DNA from 3 places in the Nonomuraea sp. NPDC052116 genome. Region 2 is predicted to be linked to each of the others. Evidence: riboswitches for the same ligand, from Rfam matches in the RefSeq annotation. Region 2 holds a riboswitch; each other region holds the start of a gene.
What was found. A riboswitch is a leader RNA that binds a small molecule or an ion and turns the genes downstream of it on or off. The one in region 2 is predicted to bind cobalamin.
Positions count from the first base shown of each region.

Region 1: linked by a shared signal. The riboswitch ahead of cobN (cobaltochelatase subunit CobN) and the one ahead of AB0L65_RS00185 (ribonucleoside-diphosphate reductase subunit alpha) in region 2 are both predicted to bind cobalamin.
Region 3: linked by a shared signal. The riboswitch ahead of AB0L65_RS50585 (CbtB-domain containing protein) and the one ahead of AB0L65_RS00185 (ribonucleoside-diphosphate reductase subunit alpha) in region 2 are both predicted to bind cobalamin.

Region 1 is NZ_JBFAWA010000040.1:17,720-28,117, reverse strand. It holds gene cobN (cobaltochelatase subunit CobN) at 1-1,711, opposite strand, end outside; cobalamin riboswitch at 1,765-1,890, opposite strand; gene AB0L65_RS50550 (precorrin-3B synthase) at 1,961-3,286, shown strand; gene AB0L65_RS50545 (precorrin-8X methylmutase) at 3,283-3,903, shown strand; gene cobJ (precorrin-3B C(17)-methyltransferase) at 3,909-5,387, shown strand; gene AB0L65_RS50535 (cobalt-precorrin-6A reductase) at 5,378-6,163, opposite strand; gene cobM (precorrin-4 C(11)-methyltransferase) at 6,148-6,903, opposite strand; gene cbiE (precorrin-6y C5,15-methyltransferase (decarboxylating) subunit CbiE) at 6,900-8,114, opposite strand; gene AB0L65_RS50520 (TIGR03618 family F420-dependent PPOX class oxidoreductase) at 8,111-8,497, opposite strand; gene cobF (precorrin-6A synthase (deacetylating)) at 8,560-9,309, shown strand; gene AB0L65_RS50510 (transcriptional repressor) at 9,486-9,914, shown strand; gene AB0L65_RS50505 (superoxide dismutase) at 9,967-10,398, shown strand, end outside.
Region 2 is NZ_JBFAWA010000001.1:35,469-45,866, forward strand. It holds gene AB0L65_RS00155 (hypothetical protein) at 1-537, shown strand, start outside; gene AB0L65_RS00160 (hypothetical protein) at 849-1,055, opposite strand; tRNA gene AB0L65_RS00165 (tRNA-Leu) at 1,139-1,212, opposite strand; tRNA gene AB0L65_RS00170 (tRNA-Pro) at 1,329-1,404, opposite strand; gene AB0L65_RS00175 (mechanosensitive ion channel domain-containing protein) at 1,574-2,590, opposite strand; gene AB0L65_RS00180 (ribonucleotide-diphosphate reductase subunit beta) at 2,647-3,642, opposite strand; gene AB0L65_RS00185 (ribonucleoside-diphosphate reductase subunit alpha) at 3,653-5,821, opposite strand; cobalamin riboswitch at 5,946-6,141, opposite strand; gene AB0L65_RS00190 (tripartite tricarboxylate transporter substrate-binding protein) at 6,146-7,093, opposite strand; gene AB0L65_RS00195 (SAM-dependent methyltransferase) at 7,170-7,940, opposite strand; gene glmS (glutamine--fructose-6-phosphate transaminase (isomerizing)) at 7,999-9,819, opposite strand; gene AB0L65_RS00205 (hypothetical protein) at 9,833-10,120, opposite strand; gene AB0L65_RS00210 (ABC transporter permease) at 10,189-10,398, opposite strand, start outside.
Region 3 is NZ_JBFAWA010000040.1:32,747-43,144, reverse strand. It holds gene AB0L65_RS50635 (cytochrome P450) at 1-613, opposite strand, end outside; gene AB0L65_RS50630 (MarR family transcriptional regulator) at 754-1,236, shown strand; gene AB0L65_RS50625 (cytochrome P450) at 1,358-2,551, shown strand; gene AB0L65_RS50620 (dienelactone hydrolase family protein) at 2,593-3,327, opposite strand; gene AB0L65_RS50615 (hypothetical protein) at 3,374-4,078, opposite strand; gene AB0L65_RS50610 (ABC transporter permease) at 4,075-4,863, opposite strand; gene AB0L65_RS50605 (ATP-binding cassette domain-containing protein) at 4,860-5,573, opposite strand; gene AB0L65_RS50600 (response regulator transcription factor) at 5,650-6,309, opposite strand; gene AB0L65_RS50595 (ATP-binding protein) at 6,306-6,683, opposite strand; gene AB0L65_RS50590 (histidine kinase dimerization/phosphoacceptor domain-containing protein) at 6,632-7,399, opposite strand; cobalamin riboswitch at 7,442-7,571, shown strand; gene AB0L65_RS50585 (CbtB-domain containing protein) at 7,606-7,794, shown strand; gene AB0L65_RS50580 (CbtA family protein) at 7,804-8,535, shown strand; gene AB0L65_RS50575 (histidine phosphatase family protein) at 8,481-9,110, shown strand; gene AB0L65_RS50570 (magnesium chelatase subunit D family protein) at 9,107-10,398, shown strand, end outside.

The sequences.
Region 1 (10,398 bases), on a different contig from region 2:
GATGGTCCACCAGCACGGCGTGCGCCCGCCGCTTGGCCTGCGTGCCCTCGCCGGGGTCGTTCACCAGGAACGGGTAGACCAGCGGCAGGTCGCCGATGGCCGCGTCGGTGCCGCACGCGGCGGACATGCCGGCCGACTTGCCGGGCAGCCACTCCAGGTTGCCGTGCTTGCCCACGTGCACCATCGCGTGCGCCCCGAACTCGGCCGACAGCCAGCGGTAGGCGGCCAGATAGTGGTGGCTGGGCGGCAGGTCGGGGTCGTGGTAGATGGCGATCGGGTTCTCGCCGAAGCCGCGCGGCGGCTGCACCATCACCACCAGGTTCCCGGCCCGCAGCGCCGCCAGGACGATGTCACCCTCGTGCACGAACAGCTCGCCCGGCGGCGGCCCCCAGTGCCGCTCCATCTCCGTCCGCAGGCCCTCGGGCAGGGTGCGGTACCAGCGTTCGTAGGACGCGGCGGAGATGCGTACCGGATTGCCCGCCAGGTGCTCCTCGGTCAGCCAGTCCTGGTCCTGGCCGCCGGCGGCGATCAGCGCGTGGATGAGCGCGTCGCCGTCCTGCTCGGCCACGCCCGGGAAGCCCTCGCCGAGGTCGTAGCCGGCCTCGGCGAGCCTGGCCAGCAGCCTGACCGTGCTGGCCGGGGTGTCCAGGCCGACCGCGTTGCCCACCCGGGAGTGCTTGGTCGGGTACGCCGACAACATCACGACCAGGCGGCGCCCGGCGGGCGGGGTGTGCCGGAGCAGCCCGTGCCGTACCGCGATGCCCGCCACCCGGGCGGCCCGCTCGGGGTCGGCGACGTAGACGGTCAGCCCCTCGGGGTCGATCTCCTTGAACGAGAACGGCACCGTGATGATCCGCCCGTCGAACTCCGGGATGGCCACCTGCGAGGCGGCGTCCAGCGGCGACAGCCCGTCGTCGTTCTCCTCCCACGCCTGCCTGCCGGTGGTCAGGCAGAGCCCCTGCAGGATCGGCACGTCGAGCGCGGCCAGCGCGCCCACGTCCCACGCCTCGTCGTCGCCGCCCGCGCCCGCCGTCGCGGGGCGCGAGCCGCCCGCCGCCAGCACGGTCACCACCAGCGCGTCGGCGGCGCGCAGCGTGTCGAGCAGCTCGGGTTCGGCGGTGCGCAGCGAGGAGCAGAACACCGGCAGCGCCTGCCCGCCCGCCTCCTCGACGGCCGCGCAGAGCGTCTCCACGAACGCGGTGTTGCCCGCCAGGTGATGCGCCCGGTAGTAGAGCACCCCGATCACGGGCCCCCGCCCGGGCCGCGCGTTGCGCTCCAGCAGCCCCCACGAGGGCGTGGCCTCCGGCGGCGCGAACCCGTGCCCGGTCAGCAGCACCGTGTCCGACAGGAACGCGTGCAGCTCGGCCAGGTTCGGCGGCCCGCCGTGGGCCAGGTACGCATGGGCCTCGGCGCAGACGCCGCCGCTGACCGTGGACAGCTCCATCAGCTCGGCGTCGGGCGCCTGCTCGCCGCCCAGCACCACCACCGGCAGAGGGCCGGCCAGCAGCGCGTCCAGGCCCTCCTCCCAGGCGCGACGGCCGCCGAGCAGGCGCACCACGACCACGTCGGCGCCCTCCAGCAGGGCGGGCAGGTCCTCGGCCGCCAGCCGGGCCGGGTTGCCCAGCCGGTAGGCGGCACCGCTCGCGCGAGCGCTGAGCAGGTCGGTGTCGGAGGTCGAGAGCAGCAGGACGGTACGGCTGTCGCCAGGCACGGCGCAATCCTCCCTCGGGGTCCTCGCCCCGGTCGCGGGTGTCGCGGCGGCCGGAGTCTCCTGGCTCCCGGATCAGCGCTCACCCCGGCCTTCCCACCCGTCTCCGGGCAGTGGCCTGCGGTGGGGTTCGCTCCCCGGTCACAGTGGCGGGACCGCGCCGGATTCGCACCGGCTTCCTCCCTAGCCATCGCCTACAGGGAGCCTACGACAAGAGCGACCCCCGCCAGAAGTGGCGTTACCATCCTGATCGTGTCCATAGCCGACTTTTCCGGACGTATGCGCCCCGACGCCTGTCCGGGGGCGCTACAGGTGCACGAGGCCGCCGACGGCCCGCTGGCCCGCGTCCGCCTGCCCGGCGGCGCGATCTCACCCGCCCGGCTGCGCGAGCTGGCCGCCTGCGCGGCCGACCTCGGCTCGGACGTGATCGAGCTGACCTCCCGGGCGAACGTCCAGGTGCGCGGCCTGCGCTCACCCGCCGCCTTCGCCGAGCGGATCGCCGCCGCCGGACTGCTGCCGTCGCAGGCGCACGAGCGCGTACGCAACATCGTGGCCTCGCCGCTCGGCGGTCGCACGGGCCCCGGCCTGCTGGATCCGCAGCCCCTGGTGGCGGCGCTGGACCGGGCGCTGTGCTCGCGGCCCCGGCTGGCCGGGCTGCCGGGGCGGTTCCTGTTCGCGGTGGACGAGGGCAGTGGCGACATGCTCGCGCTGGGGGCCGACGTCACGTTCTTCGACGGGCGGCTGCTGCTGGCGGGCGTGGACATCGGGCTCGCCGTGGGGGCGGACGCGGCGGCCGAACGCATGATCGCCGCCGCCGAGGCGTTCCTCGACGAACGGCCGGAAGGGGATCGGGGGGCGTGGCGGATCGCGGAGCTGGACAACGGCCCCGCCCGCATCGCCACCCGCCTCCACACCACCACCGCCTCCCGCGACCACACCGCCCCCCACGACCACACCGGCACCGCCGACCGCGCCGCCGATGCCCACTCCGGACACCAGCCGCACGCCGGGCGAATCGAGCAGCGCGACGGGCGGGTGGCGCTGGAGGTCGTGGTGCCGCTCGGACGGCTGTCCGCCGCCCAGGCACGCGCCATCGCCGCGGCGGCCGAGGTGAACGGCCCGGCCGGCACCATCGGTGCGCCCGATCCGGGGAGTGCCGATGGTGCGCCTGGTCCGGGAGACGCCACCGGCGTGCCCGATCCGGGAGACGCCACCGGCGCGGCCGACCCGGGAGACGCTGCCGACGTGCCCATCCGGCTGACGCCGTGGCGGACCGTCGTACTCCTCGACCTGCCGCCCGCCGCCGCCGGCCGGGCGGCGCGAATGCTGGAGGCGGCCGGGCTGGTGACGGACCCGGCGTCGCCGTGGGCCGGGGTGAGCGCCTGCACCGGCCGTCCGGGCTGCGCCAAGTCCCTGGCCGACGTCCAGGAGGACGCGCGGCGCTGGGTGGCGACCCTGGACGGCCCTCCGGAGACGCCCGTGCATTGGGCCGGTTGCAAGCGGCGCTGCGGGCTGCCGCGCGGCCGGGTCGTCCAGATGGTCGCCACCGGCGACGGATACCAGGAAAGGCATCAGTGAGCGACTACATCCGCGACGGGGCCGAGATCTACCGGCGCTCGTTCGCGACCATCCGTGCCGAGACCGACCTCACCGGGATGCCGCCCGAGGTCGCGCAGGTGGCGGTGCGGATGATCCACGCCTGCGGCATGACCGACCTCGTGACCGACCTGGACTGGTCGCCTGCCGTGGTCGTCCGGGCGCGCGCGGCGCTGCGAAGGGGCGCGCCCGTGCTGTGCGACGCGCAGATGGTCGCCTCCGGCGTGACCCGGCGCCGGCTGCCCGCGGACAACGCCGTCGTGTGCACGCTGGGCGACCCCGGCGTCCCGGAGCTGGCCGAACGGCTCGGCACCACGCGCAGCGCCGCCGCGCTGGAGCTGTGGCGCGACCGCCTCGACGGCGCGGTGGTGGCCATCGGCAACGCGCCGACCGCGCTGTTCCGGCTGCTCGAACTGGTCGCCGAGGGCGCCGGCCGGCCCGCCGCCGTGCTCGGCATCCCGGTGGGGTTCATCGGCGCGGCCGAGTCCAAGCGGGCGCTGGCGGACAGCGACCTGGAATATCTGGTGGTGCACGGCCGCCGCGGCGGCAGTGCGATGACGGCGGCGGCGGTCAACGCCATCGCGAACGAGACGGAGTGATGGCGATGACGGGACGGCTGTACGGGGTCGGGCTCGGTCCCGGGGATCCCGAGCTGGTCACGGTCAAGACGGCCCGGCTGATCGGCGAGGCCGACGTGATCGCCTACCACGCCGCCAGGCACGGCCGCAGCATCGCCCGCTCGATCGCGCTGCCGTACATGAAGGAAGGCCAGATCGAGGAGCTGCTGCTCTACCCGCTGACCACGGAGACCACCGACCACCCCGGCGGCTACCAGGGCGCGCTCGACGACTTCTACGCCGACTGCGCCGAGCGGCTGGCCGCCCACCTGGACGCGGGCCGGACCGTGGTCGTGCTGTCCGAGGGCGACCCGCTGTTCTACGGCTCGTACATGCACATGCACAAGCGGCTCGCCCACCGCTACCCGACCGAGGTGGTGCCCGGCGTCACCTCCGTCAGCGCCGCCTCGGCCGTGCTGGGCCGGCCGTTGGTGGAGCGGGACGAGGTGCTGACCGTGCTGCCCGGCACGCTGCCCGCCGAGGTGCTGGCGGAGAGGCTCCGCGGCACCGACTCGGCGGCGGTGCTCAAGCTGGGCCGGACGTTCGAGAAGGTCCGCGACGCGCTGGCCGAGGCCGGTCGGCTGGACGACGCCTGGTACGTCGAGCGCGCCACCATGGGAGCCGAACGGGTCGCGCCGCTCAAGGACGTGGACGCCGACGGCGTACCGTACTTCTCGCTGGCCCTGCTCGCCAGCCCCGCCGAGCGGACCTTCGTCCCCGAACCGCCCGCTGCGGAGACCCGGGGCGAGGTGGTCGTGGTGGGCCTCGGGCCCGCCGGGCGGCCATGGCTCACGCCCGAGGCCCAGGAAGCTCTGGCGGCGGCGACCGACCTCGTCGGGTACGGCCCGTACGTGGACCGCGTCGCCCCGAACCCGCGCCAGCGCCGCCACCGCACCGACAACCGGGTGGAGGCCGAGCGCGCCCGGCACGCGCTGGAGCTGGCCCGCGACGGCGCGCGGGTGGCCGTGGTGTCCTCCGGCGACCCGGGAGTGTTCGCGATGGCCAGCGCCGTGCTGGAGGCCGCGGCCGGCTTCCCGGACGTGCCGGTGCGGATCGTCCCCGGGCTGACCGCCGCCCAGGCCGTGGCCAGCCGGGTCGGCGCGCCGCTGGGCCACGACTACTGCGTGCTGTCGCTGTCGGACCTGCTCAAGCCGTGGGAGGTGGTGGCCGGCCGGCTGAGCGCCGCCGCGAAGGCGGACCTGGTGCTGGCGATCTACAACCCGGCCTCGCGCAGCCGTACGTGGCAGGTCGCCGCCGCCCGTGACCTGCTGCTGGAGCACCGCGACGCCGCCACCCCGGTGGTGATCGGGCGCGACGTCGGCGGCGAGCGGGAGAGCGTCACCGTCACCACGCTCGGCGAGCTCGACCCCGCGCAGGTGGACATGCGCTGCCTGCTGATCGTCGGCTCCTCGACGACCCAGGTCACCGAGCGCGGCGTCGTCTACACGCCGCGCCGCTATCCCTGAGCCCAGGCGGCCGCGTCCGCGGCGGTCTCCACCAGCCGGACGCCGGCGGGCAGTGGCGGCCGGTCCACCATGATCACCGGCAGTCCGAGCTCGCGGGCCGCGACCAGCTTGGCGGTGGTCATCGGCCCGCCGCTGTCCTTGGTGACCAGCACGTCCAGCCGGTGCTCGCGGATGAGGGCGCGTTCACCCTCGACCGTGTACGGCCCGCGGTCCAGCAGGACGTGCACGTGGTCCGGGACCGGCGGTTCGGGCGGATCGACGGACCTGGCCAGCAGCCACACCCCGGCCAGACCGGTGAAGACCGGCAGGCTCCGCCGGCCGGTGGTCAGGAACACCCGCACCGGACCACCGCCCGGCCGCGCGGCGGTCTCGGACCGTCGTGTGGCCGCCTCGGACAGTCGTGCGGCGGCCGCGTGCAGGGAGGGCACGCGCTGCCAGGTGTCGCCCGGTCCCTCCCGCCAGCCCGGGCGGCGCAGGACCAGCAGCGGCACGCCCGTCCGCGCCGACGCCTCGGCCGCCGAGGCCGTCATCCGCGCCGCGAACGGGTGCGTGGCGTCCACCAGGGCGTCGATCCGCTCGGCCGCCAGCCAGGCGGCCAGCCCGTCCGGCCCGCCGAACCCGCCCTCGCGCACCTCCCCGACCGGCAACCGCGGGTTGCTCACCCGCCCGGCCAGCGAGGACACCACATGAACGCCGCAGTCGGACAGCCCGCCGGACAACTCGGCGGCCAGCGCCCGCGCCTCGGCCGTGCCGCCCAGGATCAGGACCCGTCGCACGGCCGTTCCCGCTCCGCGCTGTAGAGGTGGCTGTCGGGGAACTGCGTGGCCGACAGCACCCGGCCGACGACGATCACCGCCGTACGCCGGATCCCGGCCGCCTGGACCTGCCCGGCGATGTCCGCCAGCGTGCCGCGCAGGATCACCTCGTCGGGCCTGCTGGCCCGGGCCACCACCGCCACCGGGCAGTCCGGCCCGTAGGAGGGCAGCAGCTCCTCCACCACCGCCTCGATCCGCTGCACGGCCAGGTGCAGCACGATCGTGGCGCCGCTCGCGCCCAGGGTCTTCAGGTCCTCCCCTTCGGGCATCGGCGTGGCCCGCGCCGAGGTGCGGGTCAGGATGACGGTCTGCCCGACGCCGGGCACGGTCAGCTCCCTGCCCAGCGCGGCCGCCGCCGCCGCGAACGCCGGCACGCCCGGGACCACCTCGTACGGCACGCCGAGCTCGTCCAGCCTGCGCATCTGCTCGGCCACCGCGCTGAACACCGACGGGTCGCCGGAGTGCAGCCGCGCCACGTCCAGGCCCGCGCGGTGGGCGGCGAGCAGCTCCACCACGATCTCGTCGAGGGTGAGGTTCGCGGTGTCGACGAGCCTGGTTCCCACGAGGCAGGCGTCCAGGAGTTCGCGGGGCACGAGCGAACCCGCGTACAGGCAGACCGGCGACGACTGCAGCCGCCGCAGGCCGCGCAGCGTGATCAGATCGGCGGCGCCGGGGCCCGCCCCGATGAAGTACACGGTCACGGCACGTCCTTCCTGGTGACCGACCACACGGTCACCGGCATCGCGGCCCGCCAGCCCGTGAAGGAGCCGACGGGTGAGGCCCGCTGTACGGCCAGGCGGACCAGATCGCCGCCGAGCCGGGCGTACCACTGGGCCATGACGGACTCGGACTCCAGGGTGACGGCGTTCGCCACCAGCCTGCCGCCGGGCCGCAGCGCGGCCCAGCAGGTCTCCAGCAGCCCGGGCACGGTCAGGCCGCCGCCGACGAACACCGCGTCCGGCGCCGGCAGGCCCTTGAGCGCGGCCGGCGCCCTGCCTTCGACGATCCGCAGCGCCGGCACGCCGAGCCGGTCGGCGTTGCGCGCGATGGCGGCGGCGCGGTCGGCCCTGCTCTCGATCGCCACGGCCGCGCACGCCGGATGGCTGCGCATCCACTCGACGGCGATGCTGCCCGCGCCGGCGCCCACGTCCCACAGCGTCTGCCCGGGCAGCGGGGCGAGCCGCGACAGGCTGACGGCGCGGACCTCCCGCTTGGTGAGCTGCCCATCGTGCTCGAACGCGGCATCGGGCAGGCCGGGCACGTGGGGGAGAGGTTCGGCGCCGGGGGCGGGGACGCACTCGAGGGCGATCACGTTCAGCGCGGAGGGGGCGGCTTCCCGTGATTCCCAGGTCTCCGCCGTCCCCGTCAGTACGCTCTCCGAGTCCGCGCCCAGGTCCGACAGGACGGTCATGGGGCTGGGGCCGTACCCGAGCCCGGTCGCCAGCCCGGCCACCAGGGACGGGGAGTCGCGGCCGGCGCCGAGCACGACGAGCCGCCGCCCCGGCAGGATGGCGGCGTTCAGCGCGGCAGGGGGGCGGCCCACGAGGCTGACCACGTCCACCTGCTCCACCGGCCAGCCGAGCCGGGCGCACGCCAGCGACAGCGACGAGACGTGCGGCACCACGCGGATGTTCGCCGCGCCCAGCAAGCGCACCAGCGTGGCGCCGATGCCGTAGAACAGGGGATCGCCGCTGGCCAGCACGCACACCTCGCGCCCGGCGTACGTCTCCATGAGGGAGGGCAGCGCGGGCAGCAGCGGGGAGGGCCAGGCCACGCGTTCGGCGGCCGGCGCGGGCACGAGGTCGAGCTGCCTGCGCCCGCCCATGAGCACCTCGGCGGCCTCCAGCGCGCGCCGCGCGTCCGGGGACAACCCGTCCCAGCCGTCCGCGCCGACGCCGACGACCGTGATCACACGTTGCCCAGGACGCGCGTCACCTGGATCTCCACGACCACCCGCGCCGGGTTGGGGCGCGGCGGCTTGTAGCGGGCGGCGTAGCGGTGCTCGGCGTCGGCCACCTGCTCAGGCTCGGTACGCAGCACCGCCCGGCCCTCCAGCGTCGACCAGCGGCGGCCGTCCACCTGGCAGAGCGCCACCGGCGCGCCGTCGGCGCCGATGAGCCCGGCCTTGACCGAGGTGCCCGAGGTGATGACCCGGGCGATGCCGGTGGCCAGGTCCAGCGTCGCGCCCACCGGCACCACGTGCGGCGGGCCGTCGGGACGCGTGGTGGAGAGCGTGCACAGGTGCCGCTCCTGCCAGAACGCGGCGAAGGCGTCGCCCTGTTCGACGAGATTCACGGCCCTCCTTGGGTGATTTGCGAGGCATATCGTATATCTGCCGTTCTGGCAGAATCTTGCGGGTGAAGCGGCTACTCGTCATCGGTATCGGCGCCGGCGATCCCGACCATCTCACCCTGCAGGCGGTCAAGGCCATCGGCGCCACGGACGTGTTCCTCATCGTGGACAAGGGTGAGGTCAAGCATGAACTGGTCAAGCTCCGGCTGGATCTCATCGCCGAGCACGGCCGCGCGCCGTACCGGATCGCCGAGGCCCGCGACCCCGAGCGGGACCGGACGACCCCGGCGTACACCGCAGCCGTGGAGGACTGGCGCTCGCGCCGCGCGCTCGCCTGCGAGGCGCTTATCCGCGACGAGCTGCGCGACGGCCAGACCGGGGCGTTCCTGGTGTGGGGCGACCCCGGCGTGTACGACAGCACGCTTGCCATCGTCGAGGAGATCCTCCTGCGAGGCAACGTGACATTCGAGTACGAGGTCATCCCCGGGATCAGCAGCGTGGCCGCGCTCACCGCCCGCCACCGCACCGGCCTCACCCAGGTCGGGCGGCCCGTGCACCTCACCACCGGGCGGCGCCTGGCCGAGCACGGCCCCACCGCCGACGACGTGGTGGTCATGCTCGACGCCCACTGCTCGTTCGCGGGGCTCGACGACTTCCACATCCACTGGGGTGCCTACCTGGGCACACCCGACGAGATCCTGGTCTCCGGGCCGGTGGCCGAGGTCGGCGACCGCATCCGCGAACTGCGCGCCGAGGCACGGGCCCGCAAGGGCTGGATCATGGACACGTACCTGCTGCGTCGCCTGGAGCACTGACGGCCCGTCCCCGGTCGCTTAATCGCCCGTTGTTTGCAAGAGCATATTCACTGCAAACTGATCATCTGGAGGCGTAACGGGGAGGGGGCGCACATCGAGCTGCCCGCGTTCGGAGTTTCGGGGGTCGCGCTGGGCGCATCGGGGTGGGGCGGGTTCGCGACCGTGGCCGGGTGGGCATGAGCGCCGAAGCGGACCTCGGGGAGACGCTGGCCCGCCTCGGCCTGCGCAGGACCGTGCCGAGGCTGACGATCCTGACCGCTTTGCGCGACGCGGCGACCCACCTCAGCGTGCCGCGCCTGCACCGGCTGGTGACCTCCACGTACGAGATGATCAGCGTGTCCACCGTCTACCGGAACGTGACGGTGATGACCGCCCGCGGCGTCCTGCACAGCGTCGACCACGCCGGTGAGACGCTCTTCGGCCTCTCGACGACGCCTCACCACCACCTGATCTGCCGCCGCTGCGACGTTCTCGTCGAGCTCCCCGCGGACCACCTCGCCACGGCGGAGGCATCAGTCATGGAGAGCACCGGCTTCGTGATGGACCCCGTCGGCCAGGTGCTGCGCGGCCACTGCCGCCGATGTCGACGTTCGCTACTTGCATGATTATTGTTCTTGCAAGATATTTGCAAGTAGCATCTTTTGAGGAGAGACGCCCATGGGCGAATACACCCTTCCGGACATGCCGTACGACTACGCGGCCCTGGAGCCCGCGATCACCGGGGAGATCCTGGAACTGCACCACGCCAAGCACCACGCCGCCTACGTCAAGGGCGCCAACGACACCCTGGAGCGGCTGGCCGAGGCGCGCGACAAGGGCGAGTTCGGCGGCCTGGTCGGGCTGGAGAAGACGTTCGCGTTCAACCTGTCCGGGCACGTCCTGCACACGATCTTCTGGCAGAACCTGTCCCCGGACGGCGGCGACCGCCCCGACGGCGAGCTGGGCGACGCGATCACCGAGCACTTCGGCTCCTTCGACGCGTTCAGGAAGCAGCTCACCGCCGCCACCGCCACCGTGCAGGGCTCCGGCTGGGGCGTGCTGGCCTGGGAGCCGCTCGGCCGCCGCCTGGTGGTCGAGCAGGTCTACGAC
Region 2 (10,398 bases):
GGGTGCACCGCCGGTTTCAACCTGAAGTACAAATCCAGTAACACCAAGCGCCAAGGAACCGCCGGCCACTGCGCACGCGGGAGCGGTGGCGCGACCCAGGCGTACAGCAATCACAGCCAGGCAGGTGGCAGCACCACCATCAAACGAGTTTGGAAACACGAAGGCCGATACGGAGACCTGGCCTACTACACGACCGGTAGCAAGACCCCGACGCGCACGTTCTACCACAACTGGAACAAGACCCGGTATGCAACCGAACGAGGTGGCCGTCCACGACGGGGCACACGGATCTGTCACTTCGGAAAGACGAGCGGCGGGAGCTGCGCCAGCGTCGCCAACAGCGTCGTCAACGTCGGCGACATAGAGGGAATGGTGCAGATGGACCGGAACGTCAGCGAGCCAGGCGACTCCGGAGGCCCGTGGTTCTATGGCGGCACCGCCTACGGCGTGCACTACGGCAAGGTCGGCGGCAAGTCAACGTTCACTCCGACGCTGCGCTTCGACTCGGCTCGCGACTACCAGGTGTGGATCAAATAGCCGATCCTCCGCCGCCGCGCGCATCTCGGTGATCAGTTCGGTCGATTGATCATCGACCGTCCTGCGGGAACGCAGCCTTGGGCCGGCGGAGAGAATTTGTTTTCCTAAGAGTCATCTGCGCAGGGGAACGGTGGTGGCGCGCGGCGCCTGAAGCGCGCCACCACCGCTTACACGCAGAAAGTGCGGCTGGCCGGCCCGGCTTCCTTTACAACGTAGATTTCCTTGGAACAGTGGGCTGTTTGTCGAGGCGTCCGCGTACCTGGCGGGGCTGCGCGAGGCGGGCCGGGCAGTCACCGGAACGGCGAACGTGATCATGGGGAGCGGTCGGGGGACTCCTGTCTCGGGCTCGCCTGGAGGGTCGGGTGCAGGCCGTCGAGTGTGCGGATGAGGGCGGTGCGGCCCTCGCGCAGGGCACCGGCCAGGTCGGCTCCCGCCGGACCCTGCCAGAGCAGGCGCACAACGGTGGCCCCGCGCCGGACGATCAGCGCGACGTGCGCCACCGAGTCCTGGCACGCCATGGTTCGGCGCCTTCGACGCAACCGTGGGCGCTGACGGAATCACGTTCCAGCGCCCCTCGGCAGACGACACGAAAGATCACCTGTGCCGCTCCAGGGATTCGAACCCTGAACCTCCGCCTCCTGAAGACGGCGCCTCTGCCAGTTGGGCCAGAGCGGCTGGGCCCCGGGCTTGGCTGGCGTGGGCCGGCCCGGGGCGGGGGCCGGGTCCGGCCGGGGGGCGCCAATCCCGCCGGTCAGGCCGTGGCCCGCGGCCCTCTTCTTTCAGGGCCGCTGTCCGAGTGGCAGGATTCGAACCTGCGGTGCTCCTGCTCCCAAGGCAGGCGGGCTGACCAAACTGCCCCACACTCGGTCGTCAACAAATAAGCCGCCCCGGTGCACTCCGAGACGGCTTTCCGATAATCGGCTTGGTTATCCGGAAAGCCCTCGCCACAGTCGGGGGTAGCTCACTTCGCTGCCTTTCTTTCGTGCGGCTGGACAATGTCCACGGTAAAGGAATGATCGGCGGCGGTGCCACACATTTATTTCTGCGCGCGCGATTCCGGGGTCTCCACGCGGAAGTGGGGCAGGGACTCGGGGTAGTTGTCCCTGACATGGTTGACCAGGAACTCGCGTACGTCGCACTTGAGGTCCCACGAGGACGGCGAGTCCGCGGCGCTCATCAGGGCGCGCAGTTCCACCAGGCCGTTCGGCAGCACGTCGGTGACCTGGAGCGTCCAGTCCTTCTGGTCCCACAGCGGGTTGCCCTGCAGGAACTCGTACAGCGCCTCCCGGAGTTTGGGCACCGGCACCGACCAGTCCACGCGCAGGAACACGACGGCCAGGACGCGGCTGCCGTGCCGGGTCCAGTTCTCGAACGGGTTCTGGGTGAAGTACGACACCGGCAGGACCAGGCGGCGCTCGTCCCACAGGCGCACGACGACGTAGGTGAGCGTCAGCTCCTCGATCCGGCCCCATTCCTTCTCCACGACGACCACGTCGTCGAGCCGGAGCGCGTCGCTGAAGGCCAGCTGGAGGCCGGCGAGGGCGTTGCCGATGGTGGGCTGGGCGGCGATGCCGACGATGGCGCCGGCGATGCCCGCCGAGGCCAGGATGCCCGCGCCGAGCGCGCGGACCTGCGGGAACGAGAAGAGCATCGCGCCGATCGCGATCACGATGATGACCGCGGCGGCGATGCGGCGGACCAGCCCGATCTGCGTCATGATCCGCCGAGCCCGGCGGTTGCGCTCCCCTTCGACCAGTACCAGCCGGTCGAGTACGACGTCCGTCAGCGCGTACGTGGCCTGCACGATCAGCCAGGTGACGGCGGCGATGGTGGCCAGGCCGAGCACCCGGTTGACGGTCGCCGCGACGGCCTTCGCGTCCGCGCTCGCGCCGAACATCCCCGGCGCGAACGCCAGGTTGAAGGCCGCCACAACCGCCACGGTGAAGGCGGACCACGTGCAGTGCTCCACCAGGTGCCGGGGGAACGCCCATTTGCGTCCGGCCCTGTTCAGCACCCTCCGAACCAGCTCAACCAGGAGGATCGAGCCGATCACCGAGATTACGAGAATCGGCCAGCCTGCTGGAGACTGCACGCCTATGCCCCCAATGTCTAGAAAGACTCGTCAAAGGTCACATTGCCCTCAACTGCCACTTGATACGCAGAGACACGCCGTTCGAAGAAGTTGGCCAGCTCCTGCACGTCCTGCAGCTCCATGAACGCGAAGGGGTTGGCCGAGCCGTACCTCGTGGGCAGGCCCAGCCTGGCCAGCCGCTGGTCGGCGACATATTCCAGGTATTGGCGCATCTGTGCGACCCCCATGCCGGGCATGCCGTCCCCGCAGAGGTCCTCGGCGAAGGCCAGCTCGGCGGCCACGGCCTCCTCCACCATGAGGGTAACCTGTTTCCCCAGGTCGTCGTCGAAAAGGTCGGGTTCCTCGGCCCGCACGGTCTCCACCACGCTGAAGGCGAACTCCATGTGCATGGACTCGTCGCGGAAGACCCAGTTCGTCCCGGTGGCCAGGCCGCCGAGCAGGCCCCGGGAGCGGAACCAGTAGACGTACGCGAAGGCCCCGTAGAAGAACAGGCCCTCGATGCAGGCGGCGAAGCAGATGAGGTTGAGCAGGAAACGCCGGCGGTCGTCCCGCGTCTCCAGGCGCTGCAGCTCGTTGATCGAGTCGATCCACTTGAAGCAGAATTCCGCCTTGTCGCGGATCGAGGGGATGTGGTCGATCGCGGCGAAGGCCTTCACCCTTTCGGCGGGATCCGGCAGGTACGTGTCCAGCAGCGTCAGATAGAACTGGACGTGCACGGCCTCCTCGAACAGCTGCCTGCTGAGATAGAGGCGCGCTTCAGGGGCGTTGACGTGCTGGTAGAGATTGAGCACGAGGTTGTTGGCCACGATGGAGTCGCCGGTGGCGAAGAACGCGACCAGCCGGTTGATCAGGTGCCGCTCCTGCGGCGTCATCCTGGCCAGGTCGGCGAGGTCGGTGTGGAGATCCACCTCCTCGACGGTCCACGTGTTGCGGATGGCCGCACGGTAGCGTTCGTAGAAGTCCGGGTAGCGCATGGGCCGCAGCGTGAGGTCCATGCCTGGGTCGAGCAGCACAACAGTCTCCTTACTGGCAGGCTTCGCAGGTCTCGGGGTTCTCCAGGGAGCAGGCGATCGCCTCCGCGGCGGCCTCTGCGGGGGCCGCCTGGACGGTGGTCTGGGCGATGCGGGTGGCGGGCCGGGAGCGCAGGTAGTACGTGGTCTTCAGGCCCCGCTTCCAGGCGTAGGCGTACATCGACGAGAGCTTGCCGATGGTCGGGCTGGCCATGAAGAGGTTCAGGGACTGGGACTGGTCGATGTACGGCTGGCGCGCGGCGGCCAGGTCGATCAGCGCCTTCTGCGGCAGCTCCCAGGCGGTGCGGTAGAGCACCTTGAGGTCGTCGGGGATGCCGGGGACCGTCTGGACCGAGCCGTCGGCCCGCTTGATGTCGTCCCGCAGCTGCTGCGTCCACAGCCCGCGCGCCTGCAGATCGGCCACCAGATACCGGTTGACCTGCAAGAACTCGCCCGACAGCGTCTCGCGCTTGAACACGTTGGACACCTGCGGCTCGATGCACTCGTAGCAGCCGGCGATGGAGGCGATCGTGGCGGTGGGCGCGATGGCGATCATGAGCGAGTTGCGCAGGCCGGTGCGGGCGACCTTCTCCCGCACGGCGTCCCAGCGCGGCGTGCTCGTGACGTAGTGGTCCGGGTGCAGCACTCCCCCGGCCGCCCGCGTCTCCGCGTACGACGGGTGCCGGCCGCGCTCGGCCGCCAGGTCGGCCGAGGTGTCGTACGCGGCCAGCGCGATCTCCTCGGCGATCCTGGTGGACAGCTCCAGCGCCTCGGGCGAGTCGAACGGCAGCCGCAGCGTGAAGAACACGTCGGCCAGGCCCATGACGCCGAGCCCGATGGGCCGCCAGCGCCTGTTCGCCGCCTCGGCCTCGGGCGTCGGGTAGAAGCCCAGGTCGATGGTCCGGTCCAGGAAGCGCACGGCCGTGCGCACGGTGCCGCGCAGCCGGTCCCAGTCCAGGTCGCCGTCGAGCAGGCAGGCGGCCAGGTTGATCGAGCCGAGGTTGCAGACCGCGGTCTCGGCGTCGCTGGTGACCTCCAGGATCTCGGTGCACAGGTTCGACAGGTGGATGACGTTCCCGGGGCGGCCGGTCTGGTTGGAGGTGCGGTTGGCGGCGTCCTTGAAGGTCATCCAGCCGTTCCCGGTCTGGGCGAGCGTGCGCATCATCCGGCCGTACAGGGTCCTGGCCGGGATCTGCCGGACATGTCGCCCGGCGGCCTCGTACGCGCGGTACGCCCGCGTGAACGCGTCACCGTACAGGTCGGTGAGGTCGGGCACCTCCTTCGGGTCGAACAGCGACCAGACCTCGTCCGCCTCCACCCGGCGCATGAACTCGTCGGGCACCCAGTTCGCCAGGTTCAGGTTGTGGGTGCGGCGGGCGTCCTCGCCGGTGTTGTCGCGCAGCTCCAGGAACTCCTCGATGTCGGCGTGCCAGGTCTCCAGGTAGACGCAGGCCGCACCCTTGCGCCGCCCGCCCTGGTTGACGGCCGCGACGGACGAGTCGAGCGTGCGCAGCCACGGGACGATGCCGTTGGAGTGGCCGTTGGTGCCCCGGATCAGGGAGCCGCGCGAGCGCACCCGCGTCCAGGCGATGCCGATGCCTCCGGCGTACTTCGACAGCCGCGCCACCTGCCCGTACCGGTCGTAGATCGCCTCCAGCTCGTCGCGCGGCGAGTCGAGCAGGAAACACGACGACAGCTGCGGGCGGCGCGCGCCCGAGTTGAACAGGGTGGGCGAGCTGGGCAGGTACGACAGCGTGGACATGAGCGCGTAGAGCTCGGCGGCCTCCGCCACCGACTCCGACAGCCCGCAGGCCACGCGGAGGAAGAAGTGCTGCGGGCGCTCCAGCACCGCCCGCGTCTCGGGGTGGCGCAGCAGGTAGCGGTCGTAGACGGTGCGCAACCCGAAATACTCGAACCGGTCGTCCGCCTCCACGGAGACCAGCGCGTCCAGCTCGGCGGCGTGCGCGGCGACGAACTCCGCCAGCCCGTCCTGGATCAGCCCGGCCGCGTGGGTGGCGGCGATGGACTCGGAGAACGTCCGCACCCCGTGCGCGGCGGCCTCGTCGGCGATCTCCTCGGCCAGGAGCCGGGCGGCGACCCGGGAGTTGGCCGGGTCGGTGATGACCCGGGCGGCGGCCTCCTCGATGGCCAGACGGCGATCGACCTCGATGATCTGCGTCACGTGCTCTCTCCTCGCGAGCTCGTCCCCCGTGAGGGCGCGCGAGAGCACGGCGGCGCGGATCATCCCCCGGCCGTTTCGCTCCCCGGCCCTCCCGCGAGGCCATGGTCACTTCGTGCCGGGCGGGCGGCCCGGGCACACCGCTGGCAGGTCTTCGGGCTCGCGGGCGCGCGCATCGCTCCTACTGGCCGTCGCTTCCCAGATCGCTCCAGTGCACCTGACGGCGGTCGTTCCCGCTCACCGCTGCGGGGCAGCCCCGGAATCACACCGGGTTCCCTTTTGCTCCGCCTCCGGAGAGGCGAACCAGCGACGAGCAGGATCCTACATCTAGTGGCCGTTCCCGCAACTACCCCAGCATGTTGTGGCTTTGGTGGCACCGAGCAGACCGAGATCCCGCAGGACGGCGCGGGTGCGCTCGACCTCGGAGCCCAGCCACTGCTTGAAGTCGGCGCCGCTGAGCGGGATCGAGATCCAGCCCGCGGACCGGCAGGCCGCCTCCCAGTCGGCCGACCCGGTCACGTCCTCGCACATGCGGATGGCCGATTCGCGGCTCTCGTCCGGCATGCGCTCGGGCCCGAAGGCCGCCGCCCAATCCGTGAAGTCGACCCGTACGCCGGACTCCAGCAGCGTCGGCGCGTCGAGGCCGGGCACCTGCCTGGCCGAGGACACCGCGAGCGCCTTGACCTGGCCGGCCTTGATGCTCGCGCGCCAGTCGGCCAGCGGGCCCGCGGCCGCCGCGGCCTTGCCGGACAGCAGCGCGGTGACGGCCTCCTGGCTGCTGGGATAGCCGGTGTAGTCGAGCTGGCGGGTGTCGGCGCCGAGCCCCCTGGCGATCAGGCCGAACAGCAGGTGGTCGGGCTCGCCCTGGGGCCCGCCCGCCAGCTGCGTCTGGCCCGGACTGGCGAGCAGGTGGGCGCCGAACGCCTCGAAGTCCCCGAACGGCGAGTGGACGGGCACGACCACGACCTCGACCTCGCCGGCGAGCCTGGACAGGGGGGTCGCGGTGTCCAGGAGGGTCTGGGCGTTGTTCAGCTCGGCGGCGGCCAGCGCGGGCAGCCCGCTCACCATGATCCTCACGCCCGCGCCGCTCTCGTATCCGGCCGCCCGGGCCGCATCGGCGAACGCCTGCCCGACGCGCTCCCAGCGGCGCCCCTGAGGGCTGATCGAGTATCGGGCGCGCAGGCCGGCCGCGCTCCCGGCGAAGCGCTCCGTCCCGCAGCCGGCCGCGCACGCGGCCAGGCCCAGCCCCCATGCGAAGAACCGCCGACGGCGCATGTGCCTCTCCCCCGAGCATCGCGAGTCATCGCTCACTCTAAGTTATCGACACAATACGCAGAGATACACATATCTCTTATAGTGGCTTTTTGCCGACCCCGGCCATCAGGGACGACGGCAGCGACCAGTCCCCCACCAGCTTGGGCCGGTCGGGACGCCAGTCGACGGCCTGCACCAGGCCCGGCGGCTCCAGCGGGAAGTCGCCGAAGAAGGCGCGGATCTCGGCGGGCGTGCGGTCGGTGCCGCCGCTCGGATCGTCCGAGGAGGCGCCCCGGTAGCGCCGCCCGTCCTCCAGGCGGCCCATCGAGGTGGCGTGGGTGATCACCAGGTAGCTGCCCGGCGCCAGCCGCTCGCGCAGGGTCGCCAGAGCCTGCCGCGGCCGCGCCGAATCCGGCAGGAAGTGCAGGATCGACACGAGCAGCACCCCGACCGGCCGGCGCAGGTCCAGGAACCCGCCCGCCCCCGCCAGCACCGCGTCGGGATCCAGGAGGTCCGCCTCCACGAGCGCGGCCCTGCCCGAGTGTCCGAGCAGGGCCGTGGCGTGTGCGGCGACGACCGGATCGCGATCGACGTAGACGACCCGGGCCTCGGGCGCCACCTCGTGCGCGCTGCCCTGGGTCGGCAGCCCGCTGCCGAGGTCGAGGAACTGCCGTACCCCGGCGGCGGCCACGTAGCGCACGGCACGCTGGAGGAAGGCCCGGTTTGCGCGGGCCAGCGGGACCGCCTCCGGGATCAGCTCGGCGAGCTGCTCGATGGCCTGGCGGTCGACCGCGAAGTTGTCCTTCCCGCCGAGCATGTAATCGTACATGCGTGCGAGATTGGGCCTCTCAGCGTCGAACTGCCGCACGTATCGAATTTATGTCGTCCGCAGCAAGATAACGAGGTTTGAGGCCAAATTAGCCTGTTTATTCAACCGTGACGCTCTTGGCGAGATTGCGAGGCTTGTCCACATCCCGGCCGAGCGCCACCGCGGCATAGTACGCGAGCAGCTGAAGCGGGATCGTGAGCAGGATCGGGTCCAGCTCGATCTCGTTCTTGGGGATCACGATCACGTCGTCGGCCAGCTTGACGTCGGGCTCGCGGTGACCGACCATGAGCACCTGCCCGCCGCGGGCGCGGATCTCGCCCAGCGTGGTGAGGTTCTTGTCGAGCAGCTCATCGTCGGGGACGATGGCGACCGTCGGCATGTCGGGGCCGATCAGCGCGAGCGGCCCGTGCTTGAGCTCGCTGGCCGGGTACGCCTCGGCGTGCACGTACGAGATCTCCTTGAGCTTCTGCGCGCCCTCCCTGGCCACCGGGTAGCCGCGCACGCGGCCCACGAACATCATGCTCGGGTGCTTGGCGTACTTCTGCGCCAGCTCGGCGATCTTGTCGCTCTGGGTGAGGATCTCCTCGATCTGCCCCGGCAGCCTGCGCAGGCCGTCGACGATGCGCCGCCCGTCGGCGGGCGACAGGTCGCGCACCCGGCCCAGGTGCAGCGCGAGCAGCGCGAACGCCAGCGACGTCGAGGTGAACGCCTTGGTCGAGGCCACCGAGACCTCGGGACCCGCGTGCAGGTAGATGCCGCCGTCCACCTCGCGGGCGATGGCGCTGCCGACCGCGTTGACGATGCCGATGACGCGGCCGCCCTTGCGCTTGAGCTCTTGCACGGCGGCGAGCGTGTCGTACGTCTCGCCCGACTGGCTGATGGCGACGTAGAGCGTGTCGGGGTCGACGACCGGATTGCGGTAGCGGAACTCGCTGGCGGGCTCGGCGTCGGACGGGATGCGGGCCAGCTCCTCGATGAGCTGTGCCCCGATCTGTCCCGAGTAGTACGCGGACCCGCAGCCGATGATCTTCACCCGGCGGAAGCCCCGCGTCTCGCGGGCGTCCATGTTGAGCCCGCCCAGGTGGGCCACGTGGAAGCGCTCGTCGAGCCGGCCGCTCATCGTACGGGTGATCGTCTCGGGCTGCTCGGAGATCTCCTTGAGCAGGTAGTGCTCGTAGCCGCCGGTGTCGTAGTGGCCGGCGTCCCAGTCGACGGTCAGCGGCTCCTTGGCGGTCTCGCGGGCGTCGCTGGCGAAGGTGTGGAAGCCGTCGGCCTTGAGCACGGCCAGCTCGCCGTCCTCCAGGTGCACGACCTGGCGCGTGTAGCGGACGAGCGCGGCCACGTCGGAGGCGGCGAACATCTCCTTCTCGCCGATGCCCAGCACGATCGGGCTGCCGTTGCGCGCCACGACCACCTCGCCGGGGCGTTCGCGGTCGATGACCGCGATGCCGTACGTGCCGACGATGCTCTTGAGCGTCTTCCTGACCGCCTCCTCCAGGGAGTCGTTCTCGTCGGCGGCGCGCGCGATCAGGTGCGCGAGCACCTCGGTGTCCGTCTCGGAGGCGAACACCACGCCGTCGGCCTCCAGCTTCGCGCGCAGCTCGCCGGCGTTCTCGATGATGCCGTTGTGCACGACCGCGATGCGCTCGTCGGAGGACAGGTGGGGATGGGCGTTCTCGTCACTCGGCACGCCGTGCGTGGCCCAGCGGGTGTGCCCGATGCCCAGGGTGCCCTTGAACCTGGCCGGCACGACCTTGGCCAGGTCCGCCACGCGGCCCTTGACCTTGCGTAGCTTGAGCCCCCGGTTGGACACCACGACCCCGGCCGAGTCGTACCCCCGGTACTCCAGACGCTGCAGGCCCTCCAGCAGGATGGGCGCCGCGTCCCGTGGGCCGACATAGGCCACGATTCCGCACATCGAGGTCTCCTCTTCATCCGTAGACGATCCTGCGCAGCTGCCGCAGGGACAGCTCCGGTGCCGCGACCCGCCGACCGCGTAATTCGGCGGCGATCCTGGGGAAGATCTCGTCGTTGGTGTGGCCGACCGTTTTCAGCTCGGCGTGCCGGCGGCGGACGTACTCCTCGACGGACTCGGAGAAGTACGACAGCACGTCGGCGATCACCTTCGCCGCCTCACCCGGGCCCAGCGGGCTCGTCTCGGTGAGGTGGACGATGAGGTCTTCGTAGGGATGTCGTGCCGGGGACACAGACGAGGACATTACGCATCTGGAACGAGACACTTCAACTTCCTGCCCGAAATCGGGCAGGAATTAACTCGAACGCCTGTCTAGAGCAGGCTGCCGCGGCCCCAGCCCCTGCCGAAGCGCCACCAGGCGAAGGCTCCGGCGGCGAGACCGAGGCCGACGAGGACGGTCGCGGGGCGGGCCGTGCCCGCGACGTCGCCCCTGACGGCGGCCTGGAGCATGGTGGTCGCCCAGTATCCGGGCGAGATCGGCGCGATCGCCTGCGCCCAGGCGGGCATCATCGCGTACGGCAC
Region 3 (10,398 bases), on a different contig from region 2:
GGGCCAGGTCGGAGATCAGGTCCTCGCCAGGCTCCGCCCGGCCCCTGGCGACCGCGGCGGTGGCGCCCTCAAGGATCCGCGGGATGGCGTCCCGGAAGCTCTCGCCGTGCCCGGCCACGATGGCGGCGCCGTACTCGCGCCAGCGGGGACGGTCGGCGGCGGGGATGCCGACCAGCTCGCAGATCACCTCGATCGGCAGCGGGCCGGCGAAGTGCGCCAGCAGATCCGGCTCCGCGGGCAGCTCGTCGAGCAGCCGCTCCACGATCGCCTCGATGCGCGGCCCGAACTCGGCCGCCCTGCGCCGCGTGAACGCGGGCGCGACCAGCCGGCGCAGCCGGGCATGCTCGGCGCCGTTCATCTCCGACATGGTCCGCAGGTATGGCAGGCAGTGCTCCGGCACGTCGGGCCGCTGGTAGCTGTGCTCGTTGGTCGTCAGCCTGGGGTCGCTCAGCATGGCCCTGGCCTCCTCGTGCCGGGTCACCGCCCAGAACGGGCCGAACCCGGGCGCCACCAGCCGCGCCACGGGCGACCGCTCCCTGGCGCTCGTGTACGCGGTGAACGGGTCCGCCAGCACGGCGGGATCGGTCAGGTCGACCTCGGGCACGTCGGTCATATCGGCTCCCTCAATTGAATGATGACATCATCTGGATGTTCAAGGTATCTCGATCTGCGAGCGCCCGGCAACGCGAGGGGCGGGGCATCGACGTAGACTTCATCAAGTACGTGCTTTACGACGCTCACGGAGTTGGCAAGGTGGATCAGAAGGAGACCGAGTTCGTCGACCGGATGGGGCTCGTCATGGAGCGCATCGCCGGGGGCCGGACGATGGGCCGCCTGTACGCGTGGCTGCTGATCTGCGACCCGCCGGACCAGTCGCTCACCGATCTGGCCGCCGAACTCGGCGTCAGCAAGACCATGGTCAGCACGGTCGCCAGGCAACTGGAGGCCGGCGGGATGGTCGAGCGCGTCCCCACGTCGGCTCGTGAGCACCGCTACCAGGTCGTTCGCGGAGGATGGGCCCAGATCATGCGGGGCCGGCTGGCCGGCGTCGAGCCGATCGCGGAGGCGCTGAACCTCGGACTGTCGATCATCGATGACGACCGCGCCGAGCAGCGGGAGCTGTTGCGGGACACCAGGGACTTCTTCGAGTTCCTCATGCGCGACGCGGACGAGTCGCTCCAGCGCTGGGAGGAGTACCGCAAACGGCTGAAAGACGACGATCAGGACTCCGGGTGAACATGATCGTCGAGGAGCACGTGCCGTTCACCGCAGGACCCCGGCACGACGCCACCGCGTCCCCTGCCGGGTCGTGCGATCCGCTCAACCGAAAAATCATCCAACGATCAAGGGAGTGACGATGTCTGACATCGTCGAGCGGTACAACATCCCCGAACAGCACTTCTGGCTGCACGGCCCGCGGCCGGGCGGGCCCGTCGAGCACAACGCCGCCGCCGGAATGTGGAACGTCTACGGTTACCCCGAGACGCACGAGGTCTTCGGCGACCCCGCGACGTACTCCTCCGACACCCTTCGCCTGGCCCCCGAGGACCAGAAGCCGGAAGGGCTGTCACTGGAGGGCTTCATCACCCAGATCGACCCGCCGGAGCACGGCAAGCTGCGCAAGCTGGTCAGCAGCGCCTTCACCCGCAAGGTCGTCGCGGACCTCGAGCCGAGGATCGCCGCCGTCACCCACGAACTGCTCGACGCGGCGCGCGAGCGCGGCGGGTTCGAGCTGGTGCGCGACCTGGCCTACCCGCTCCCGGTCATCGTCATCGCCGAACTGCTGGGCGTGCCCAGCAGCGATCGCGAGCTGTTCAAGCAGTGGGCCGACACGCTGTTCCGGCAGGACACCAAGGTCTCGTTCGACGACCTCTTCGAACGGCGGGACCAGGACACGGAGACCACGATGAAGTCGTGGTGGGAGATGTCCGCCTACCTCGCCGGCCATGCCGCCGAACGCCGCCGCCGGCCGCGCGCCGACCTGCTCACGAAGCTGGTCGAGGCCGAGGTGGACGGGGAGCACCTGCCCGACGAGCAGGTGGTCAACTTCGCGATCGTCCTGCTGCTGGCCGGGCACGTCACCACGACGATGCTGCTCGGCAACACGGTGCTGGCCCTGGACGCCTTCCCCGAGCACCAGGACAGGGCGCGGGCCGACCGCGCCGCGATCCCGGCGATCATCGAGGAGTCCCTGCGCTTCTTCACCCCGTTCGCCCTGATCGCCCGCGGCACCACCCGCGAGGCCGAGCTCGGCGGCGTGACGATACCGGCCGATCAGACGGTCCTGCTCTGGCTCGGGGCGGCCAACCGGGATGCCCGGCAGTTCGCCGCCCCCGACGTCTTCGACCCCGACCGCGACCCCAACCCGCATCTCGCCTTCGGCCGCGGCATCCACTTCTGCCTGGGCGCCCCCCTGGCCAGGCTGGAGGGCCGGGTCGCCCTCAACATCCTGCTCGACCGGTTCGACCACCTTCGCACCGATCCGGAGGACCCCGTGGTGTTCATGCCCATGCCGACCATGACCGGCGTGCGGCGCCTGCCGCTGGTCTGACCCCACATGCGGGAGGCCGTGCGGCCTCCCGCCTTTATGCGCTACGCGCCGCCTGCCACGTACCTGTCGAAGAAGGCGAACGTGCGCCGCCACGCGTCGTCCGCCGCCGCGCGGACGAGGCCGTGACGCAGCGGGAAGAGCGCGAGCTTCGCGACGGGGTGATGGCCGTCGGTCATGAAGGAGTGCCCGGCGTCCGGATAGATCTCGACGTCGTGCTCGAGGCCGAGCGCCCGCATGTGCTCGCGCAGCCGCGTGCCGTGCCGCCCGAAGCCCTGGTCGCGGCCGCCGTAGGAGCCCACGACCGGGCACACCGACCGCAGCCGCTCCTGGTCGCGGGGGACCGCGCCGTAGTTGACCGACGCGGCCCGTACACCGGGCGGCGCGCTCGCCGCGTACGCGAGGGCGAACCCGCCGCCCATGCAGAAGCCGATCACGCCGAGCCGGCCGCCGTCGACGTCGTCGCGGCCGGCCAGCCACTGCCGGGTGGCGTCGATGTCGGCGGCCGGTTGGCCCGGCTTCTCCGTCACGAACTGGTGCATGGCCCGCGTCAGGCACCCGACCCTGGTGCCGTGGCTGTACAGGTCCGGTAAGACGGCCGCGTACCCGTGCTCGGCGAACAGGTCCACCACGTCCAGCATGTCCGGTTCGATGCCGTAGATCTCGTGCAGGACCACCACGCCCGGCCAGCCGGCCGCGGGCGTCGTCCCCTGTGGCAGTGCCACCGTCGCCTCCAGCGAACCGCCGTCCGGCAGCGGGACGCGCACGTCCTGTCTCATCAGCAGTCCTCAACCGATCAAAGAGCAAGGAACGTAACGTAACACCTCAGGCGTCCCGCCTGACGAGGGCCGCCCAGCCGGCTCCGACGGATAGGCCGGCCCAGGCGATCAGCGTCAGCAGCCCGCCCGTGCGGTTCAGGGCGGTGGCCGGGTCCGCGGGCAGGCCGAGGAGGCTGAGGGCCGCCTCGTGGGGGAGGAGCCGCACCGCGTCCGGCATGCTGCCGCGCAGCGCCGGCGAGATGAGGACCGGCGTGACGAACAGCACGGCGAGCGGCGCCACGACGCCCCTCGCGACGACGGCGAAGCCGTATCCGATGAGGCTGAGCAGGAGATACACCGTCAGGAGGGCGGCCGGATCAGCGACCGGCCGGACGAGGTGGCCGGGCAGGACCGCGGGGCCCGCCGCGAGCAGGCAGGCCGCCGTGACCGCGGCGAGCTTGGCGGCGGCCAGCCGGTGCCGGCCGGGGACGGCGGCCAGGCTGACGCGCAGCTGCCCGGCGCGGTACTCGCTGCCCGCCGCGAAGACGGCGATCGCGACGAAGACGTAGACCGGCGCGACCATGAGGGTGTCCAGCTGCCCGATCGCGACCGGCCCGTCCGGCCCGGCGAGCCGTACGGAGTCCGTCGCCGCCAGGAGACCGAGCACGGTGTTCGCGGCGGAGGCGACACCCAGGGCGACCCAGGTCGCCGGGAGCGTGCGGGTCTTGGTGAGCTCCGCGCGCAGCAGATCGGCGAGCCGGATGGCGTTCATCGCGCATCCCTCCTGCCGAGCGTGATCCCGGCGACCGCCGTCGTGACCCCCGCCCACGCGATCAGCACGAGGAGGGCGTGCCCGGGGCCTGCGGTGAGCCGGTTGATCCCGGGGTCGAGCAGCAGGTTCCGGGCGGCGCTGACGGGGAGGAGCGCGTCCAGGGCGGGAGCGGCCCCGGCCAGTGCCTGTGTCATGGTGACCGCGATCTGGGCGATGGTGGCGATGACGCCGACGAGCGTGCTGCGCGCGATGACGGTGATCCCGAAGCCGGTCAGCCCGGACAGGACCGCGAAGGCCACGAACCTCCCGTGGCCGAGGAACGCGGCGCCCGTCACGAGCAGGCCCGGGTTCCAGTCCTGGACGGCGGCGTACATGAAGGCGGTGCTGATCCCCGCGATCAGGACCGCCACGAGGAGCAGGTATGCGGCGGTCGCCACGGCCTTGGCCGCGATCAGCCGGCCTCGCCGCGGCATGGCCAGCACCGTCACCCCGAGCTGGTGCGAGCGGAACTCCTGCCCGGCGATCATCGCGGCGAGGACCGGTACGAGCAGGCCCATCTGCAGTGAGGACGCGGCGAGGAGACCGAGGATCGCCTCGGCCGCCGGTTGCGGCGTCCCGGTGAAGATCTCGATGACGCCGTTGGGGGTGATGCCCGCGACCGCCTCGGCGTTCAGCCGGACCGACTGGATCAGGACCAGCGCGTGAAGGCCGAGGACGACGCCCGTGGCGATCCACACGCGCGGCAGGGTGAGGATCTTGGTCAGCTCGGCCCGCACGGCGCTCACCACCCCGGCCTCGCGGGGTCGCCGGTCAGCGCGAAGAACGCCTCCTCCAGCGAGTGGTGCCCGGCGGTGACCTGGGCGAGCGAGCCGTGGGTGACGACGCGCCCGCGGTTGATGACGACCACGTCATCCGCGGTGCCGGACATTTCCGTCATCAGGTGGCTGGAGAGCAGCACGGTACGGCCGGCCGCCGCGTAGTCCCGCAGGAAGCGCCGGATCCAGCGGATGCCCTCGGGATCCAGCCCGTTCACCGGCTCGTCGAGCACCAGGATCTCGGGCTCGCCGAGCAGCGCCGCGGCCAGGCCGAGCCGCTGCCCCATCCCCAGCGAGTACGTCCTCACCCGCCGCCGCGCCGCCTCGTCCAGCCCCACGAGTTCGAGCACCTCCCGGACCCTGCGCCGCGGGATCCGGTTGGACTGCGCGATCCAGGTGAGGTGATCGACGCCGCGGCGCTCGGGCACCGGGCCGGCTCCGTCCAGGAGCGCCCCCACCGTGCGCAGGGGATGCCTCAGGTCGCGGTACCGCATCCCGTTGACCAACGCGGTGCCCGCGCTCGCCGCGTCCAGGCCCAGCAGGACGCGCAGCGTGCTGGACTTGCCGGCGCCGTTCGGGCCCAGGAAGCCGGTGACCCGGCCGGGACGCGCGGTGAAGCTGACCTCCTCCACGGCCGTCTTGGCCCCGTAACGCTTGCTGAGTTGTGAGATCTCGATCATCGCCTGCCTCGCCTCGGATGGACGTCGCCAGCCTGGGGCGGGAGGGCATCTGCTCGCGTCCCCCGAAAGGAGACACCTACCGGGGTTCGTACAGCAGTCCCGCCTCGTGGGCGAGCACGGCCAGGTGCGTGCGGTCGTTCACGCCGAGCTTGGCGAACATGCGCCGCAGATACGTGCGGACCGTCTCCACACTCAGGAACAGCTCGTCGGCGATCTGCTGGTTGGAGTGCCCGCGTGCGACGAGCCGCACGACCTGCACCTCGCGCTCGGACAGCACCTGCCCGGCGAACGCGTGCCGCCGCGCGGGCGGCTGAGGCGCGCAGCGGCGGATCAGGCGAGCGGTGACCTCCGGCGCCAGCATGGCGTGGCCGGCGTGGACCGTGCGGACGGCCTGGAGCACCTCCTGCGGGGACGCGTTCTTCAGCAGGAACCCCGACGCGCCGAGGGTCAGCGCCTCATAGACGTACTCGTCCAGGTCGAAGGTGGTCAGCATGATCACCCGGGTGGCCGCGTCCGGGAGGATGCGGCGCGCCGCCTCCAGGCCGTTCATGCCCGGCATCTGAACGTCGAGCAGCGCCACCGCGGGCTTGAGCGCGCCTACGAGCCGCGCGGCCGTCTCGCCGTCGCCCGCCTCCCCGGCGACCCGGAACCCCTCGGTCCGGTCGAACAACTTCCGGTACGCGGCCCGGAAGCGGTCGTCGTCATCCGCCAGGAAGACGCTGACGACCCCGCTCAAGACGCGCTCCGGACCGGCAGCCTGGCGCGCACCTCGAACCCGCCCTCCGGATGGTTTCCCCAGGTCACCGTGCCGCCCACCAGCCGCGCCCGCTCACGCATCCCCCGCAGCCCCGACCCGTCCCCGCCGCGCGCCGACCCGTTTTCGCCGCGCGCCGGCCCAGCCCCCGGGCCGTGGTCGCGGACCCGCACGACGATCTCCCCGCCGTCCTGCCGAAGGTGCACCGAGCAGGCCGCGCCCGCCGCGTACCGCACCACGTTGCTCAGCGACTCCTGGACGATCCGGTACGCCACCGCCCCGGCCACGTCGTCGACCAGGCCGTTCACCTCGATCCTCGCCTCGACGCCCACGCCCGCCGCGCGGGTCGCCGCCACGAGTCCGTCCAGCCGCGCGATCCCCGCGACACCTTCCGGCGCGCCGGGCTCGGACGCAGCCCCCGTACCAGGGCCTGCATCTCCTCCAGCGCCCTCCTCGCGTGCGACTCGACGCCGGCCAGCGTGTCGCGTAACTCCTGCTCGCTCGCGTCGGCCAGGCTCCGGGTCACCCCCGCCTCCGCGCTGATCACGCCGAGCGCGTGGCCGACGACGTCGTGCACGTCACGCGCCACCGCCAGTTGCACCCGGGCCCGCTCCGCCTCCCGGGCGGCCGCGAGTTGCCTGCCGACCGCCGTGCCGAGCAGCCAGGACACGCTCAACGCGGCCACGGCCAGCGTCAGCCGCTGCCCGGCGCCGCTCGCGTCCTCGCCCGGGACCGCCGCCACCGTCGCCAGCGCCGTGAGGAGGCCGGCGAGGACGAGGACGATCGTACGGGTGCGGTCGGCGCGCGCGACCGCGAGCGGATACAGGCACCAGGCCGCGGCCAGCATCGGGTCCTGGCACACCCCCAGGACACTCCCGGCGATGGTCGCGCCCGCGGCGAGCAGCGGTGACACGACCGGCAGTCGCCGCCGCAAGGCCATCACCGCGCCTGTGACGCAGGCCAGCACCAGCCCGGCCACCAACCGTGACCGGTCCGCGGAGGCGAACGTCGGCGGCAACCAGAACATCCCGACCACGATCGCCGCGGCCGGCCCATCCAGGAACCGCCTCATCCCCCGTACCTTACGCGGCGCTCGCGTCATTGACTCGAACGGGAGTAAGGGATACATTCCGGTAGATTTCACGATTGTCCAAGGGAAATCCGGTGAGATGCCGGTGCGGACGCGCCACTGTATCCGGGACGTAGATCCCGGGAGCCAGGTCGCTTGGACTTCCGTGACCTCGTTGGTCGGGACGCGTCATCCCTGAGGAGGCATGTATGAGTGGTCTGTCCACTCCTTCGGCAATCCCCTTCCCCCGTCTGCGGCTGTGGCTGCTCGCCGTTCCGGTGCTGCTGCTGGTCGCCTACCTGGTGCTGATGGACAACGGGGCCATCTCGCAAACCGGTGCCTACCTGCACGAACTCATGCACGACGGACGCCACCTGCTCGGCGTTCCCTGCCACTGAGGCGCGCGCATGGTACGCACCCTGCTGGTCAGGGGCCTGCTTCTGGGCCTGCTGGCCGGATTGATCGCGGGCGGCTTCGCCTTCGCCTTCGGGGAACCGGGGGTGGACAGCGCCATCGCGCTGGAGGAGGCCCATGCCGCCCAGGAAGCGCCCGGCCATGACCACGGCGAGGAGGCACTCGTCAGCAGGCCGGGACAGAAGGCCGGGCTCTTCCTGGCCACGGGCCTGTACGGGCTGGCCGTGGGAGGGATCTTCGCCCTCGTGTACGCGGGCCTGCGCGGACGGGTCGGCCCCCGGTCGGACGGCGGGCTGGCCCTCGCCGCCGCCGGGACGGCGTTCGTGGCGGTGATCCTTGTGCCGTTCGTGAAATATCCGGCCAACCCACCGGCCGTGGGCGACCCGGAGACGATCAACAGCCGCACCCTGCTCTACGTGGTCACGATCCTCGTCGGGCTGGCCGCGACGGCGATCGCGGTGGCCACCGCGCGCCGGGTCACCGCCGGGCCGTGGGCGCGGTGGGGCGCGGCGGTGGCGGCGTTCCTGATTCCGGTGGTCGCGGCGTGGACCCTGCTGCCGACCGTGGACGAGGTGCCCGACGGTTTCCCCGCCACGCTGTTGTGGCAGTTCAGGCTCGCGTCGCTGGGGACGCAGCTCGTCTTCTGGGCGGCCTTCGGCGTGCTGTTCGGGTGGGCCTGCGACCGGGCGGCCCGCCGCCCGGTGACCGCCGCGTCGCCGGGCTGAGCGGGGTGCTGCTCGTACGGCACGCGAGCACGCCGGGGATGCGGGCCGCCTGCTTCCCCGCGCCCGACGCGGACGCCGACGCGGCGAGCCTGGCCAGGGCCGCCGCCTTGACCCAGACGGTGGCCAGGGCGGCGGCCGGGGCGGTGGCGTGGGCGGCTCCCAGTGTTGCCGCCGGCCAGACCGTCGCCGCGCTCGGACTGGCGGCGCGGGTGGTCCCGGCGCTGGCGGAGGTGGATTGCGGCCGGTGGCAGGGCCAGCCGTACGAGCGGGTCGCGCGGGAGGAGCCGGACGCGCTGGCGAGCTGGCTGACCGACCCGCACGCGGCCCCGCACGGCGGTGAGAGCCTGGCCGCGCACGCCGGGCGGGTCGCCGCCTGGCTCGAGTCCGTACGCGCGGAGCCCGGCGTCGTCGCCGTCTGCGACGCGGGCGCCATCCGCGCGGCGCTCGGCTACGCGCTCGGGCTGGACCCGCTGAGCGCCGCCCGATTCGATCTCGCGCCGCTGTCCGTCACCGAGCTGACCGTCACGCGCGCCGGCTGGCGGGTCGCCCATGTCAACCGGAAGGTTCTGATTTGATCGTCACATATCCGTTCAGCGCGGTCGTCGGGCTCGACGACCTGAAGCTGGCGCTGGTCCTCAACGCGGTCTCCCCGCGGGCGGGCGGCGTGCTCGTACGCGGGGAGAAGGGCACCGCCAAGTCGACCATCGTGCGCGCGCTGGCCGCCCAGCTGCCCGCCGTGACCGTGGTGCCCGGATGCCGGTTCGCCTGCGACCCGGCCGCGCCCGACGCCGGATGCCCGGACGGGCCGCACGAACCCGGGGGCCAGGGGCTGGAGCGCCCGGCCGCGCTGGTGGAGCTGCCGGTCGGCGCCTCGGAGGACCGGCTGGTCGGCTCCCTGGACGTGGAGCGGGCGCTCACGGAAGGGGTGAAGGCGTTCGAGCCGGGCCTGCTGGCCGCCGCCCACCGCGGCGTCCTCTACGTGGACGAGGTGAACCTCCTCCACGACCACCTCGTCGACCTGCTGCTCGACGCGGCGGCCCTGGGCACGTGCTACGTGGAGCGCGAGTCGGTGTCGGTACGGCACGCCGCCAGGTTCCTGCTGGTCGGGACCATGAACCCGGAGGAGGGCGAGCTCCGGCCGCAGTTGCTGGACAGGTTCGGGCTGACCGTCGAGGTCAAGGCGTCCAGGAACCCGGAGGAGCGCGCCGAGGTGGTGCGCAGGCGGCTCGCCTTCGACGCGGACCCCGGCGCGTTCGCGGCCCGGTGGGCGGCCGAGGAAACGGCGCTGGCGAGCCGGATCGCGCAGGCCCGCGCCCGGGTGCCGGGTGTGCGGCTGCCCGACGCGCGGCTGCGGCAGATCGCGACCGTGTGCGCGGCGTTCGAGGTGGACGGCCTGCGGGCCGACCTGGTGACGGCGAGCACCGCCATCGCCCACGCCGCCTGGCAGGGCAGGGATGTGGTGACCACCGAGGACGTGCGTGCGGCGGCCCGGCTGTCGCTGCCGCACCGGCGGCGGCGCGATCCGTTCGACGCGCCAGGGCTGGACGAGGGCCTGCTGGACGAGCTGCTGGCGAGGACGTCGGGGGATGAGGAGGATCCGGACGATCCCGACGGCGGAGGTCCTGATATTTCCGGACCTGGCGGGCCGGAGGGCTCGCCGACGACGGCCGGAGACGGCACCCCGCCACCCGGCGGCTCGGAAGGCGGTCCTGAAGGCGGTCCTGAAGGCGGTCCTGGCGGTGGCGGGTCCGAGGGTGGCGGGCCCGGGCCGGATGGCGGGCACCGGCAGGACCGTGCGTTTGACGGCAGGTATCCAGCGGCCGACGACGCCGGGAGCAGGGAATCGCTGCCGGCCGTCGAGGG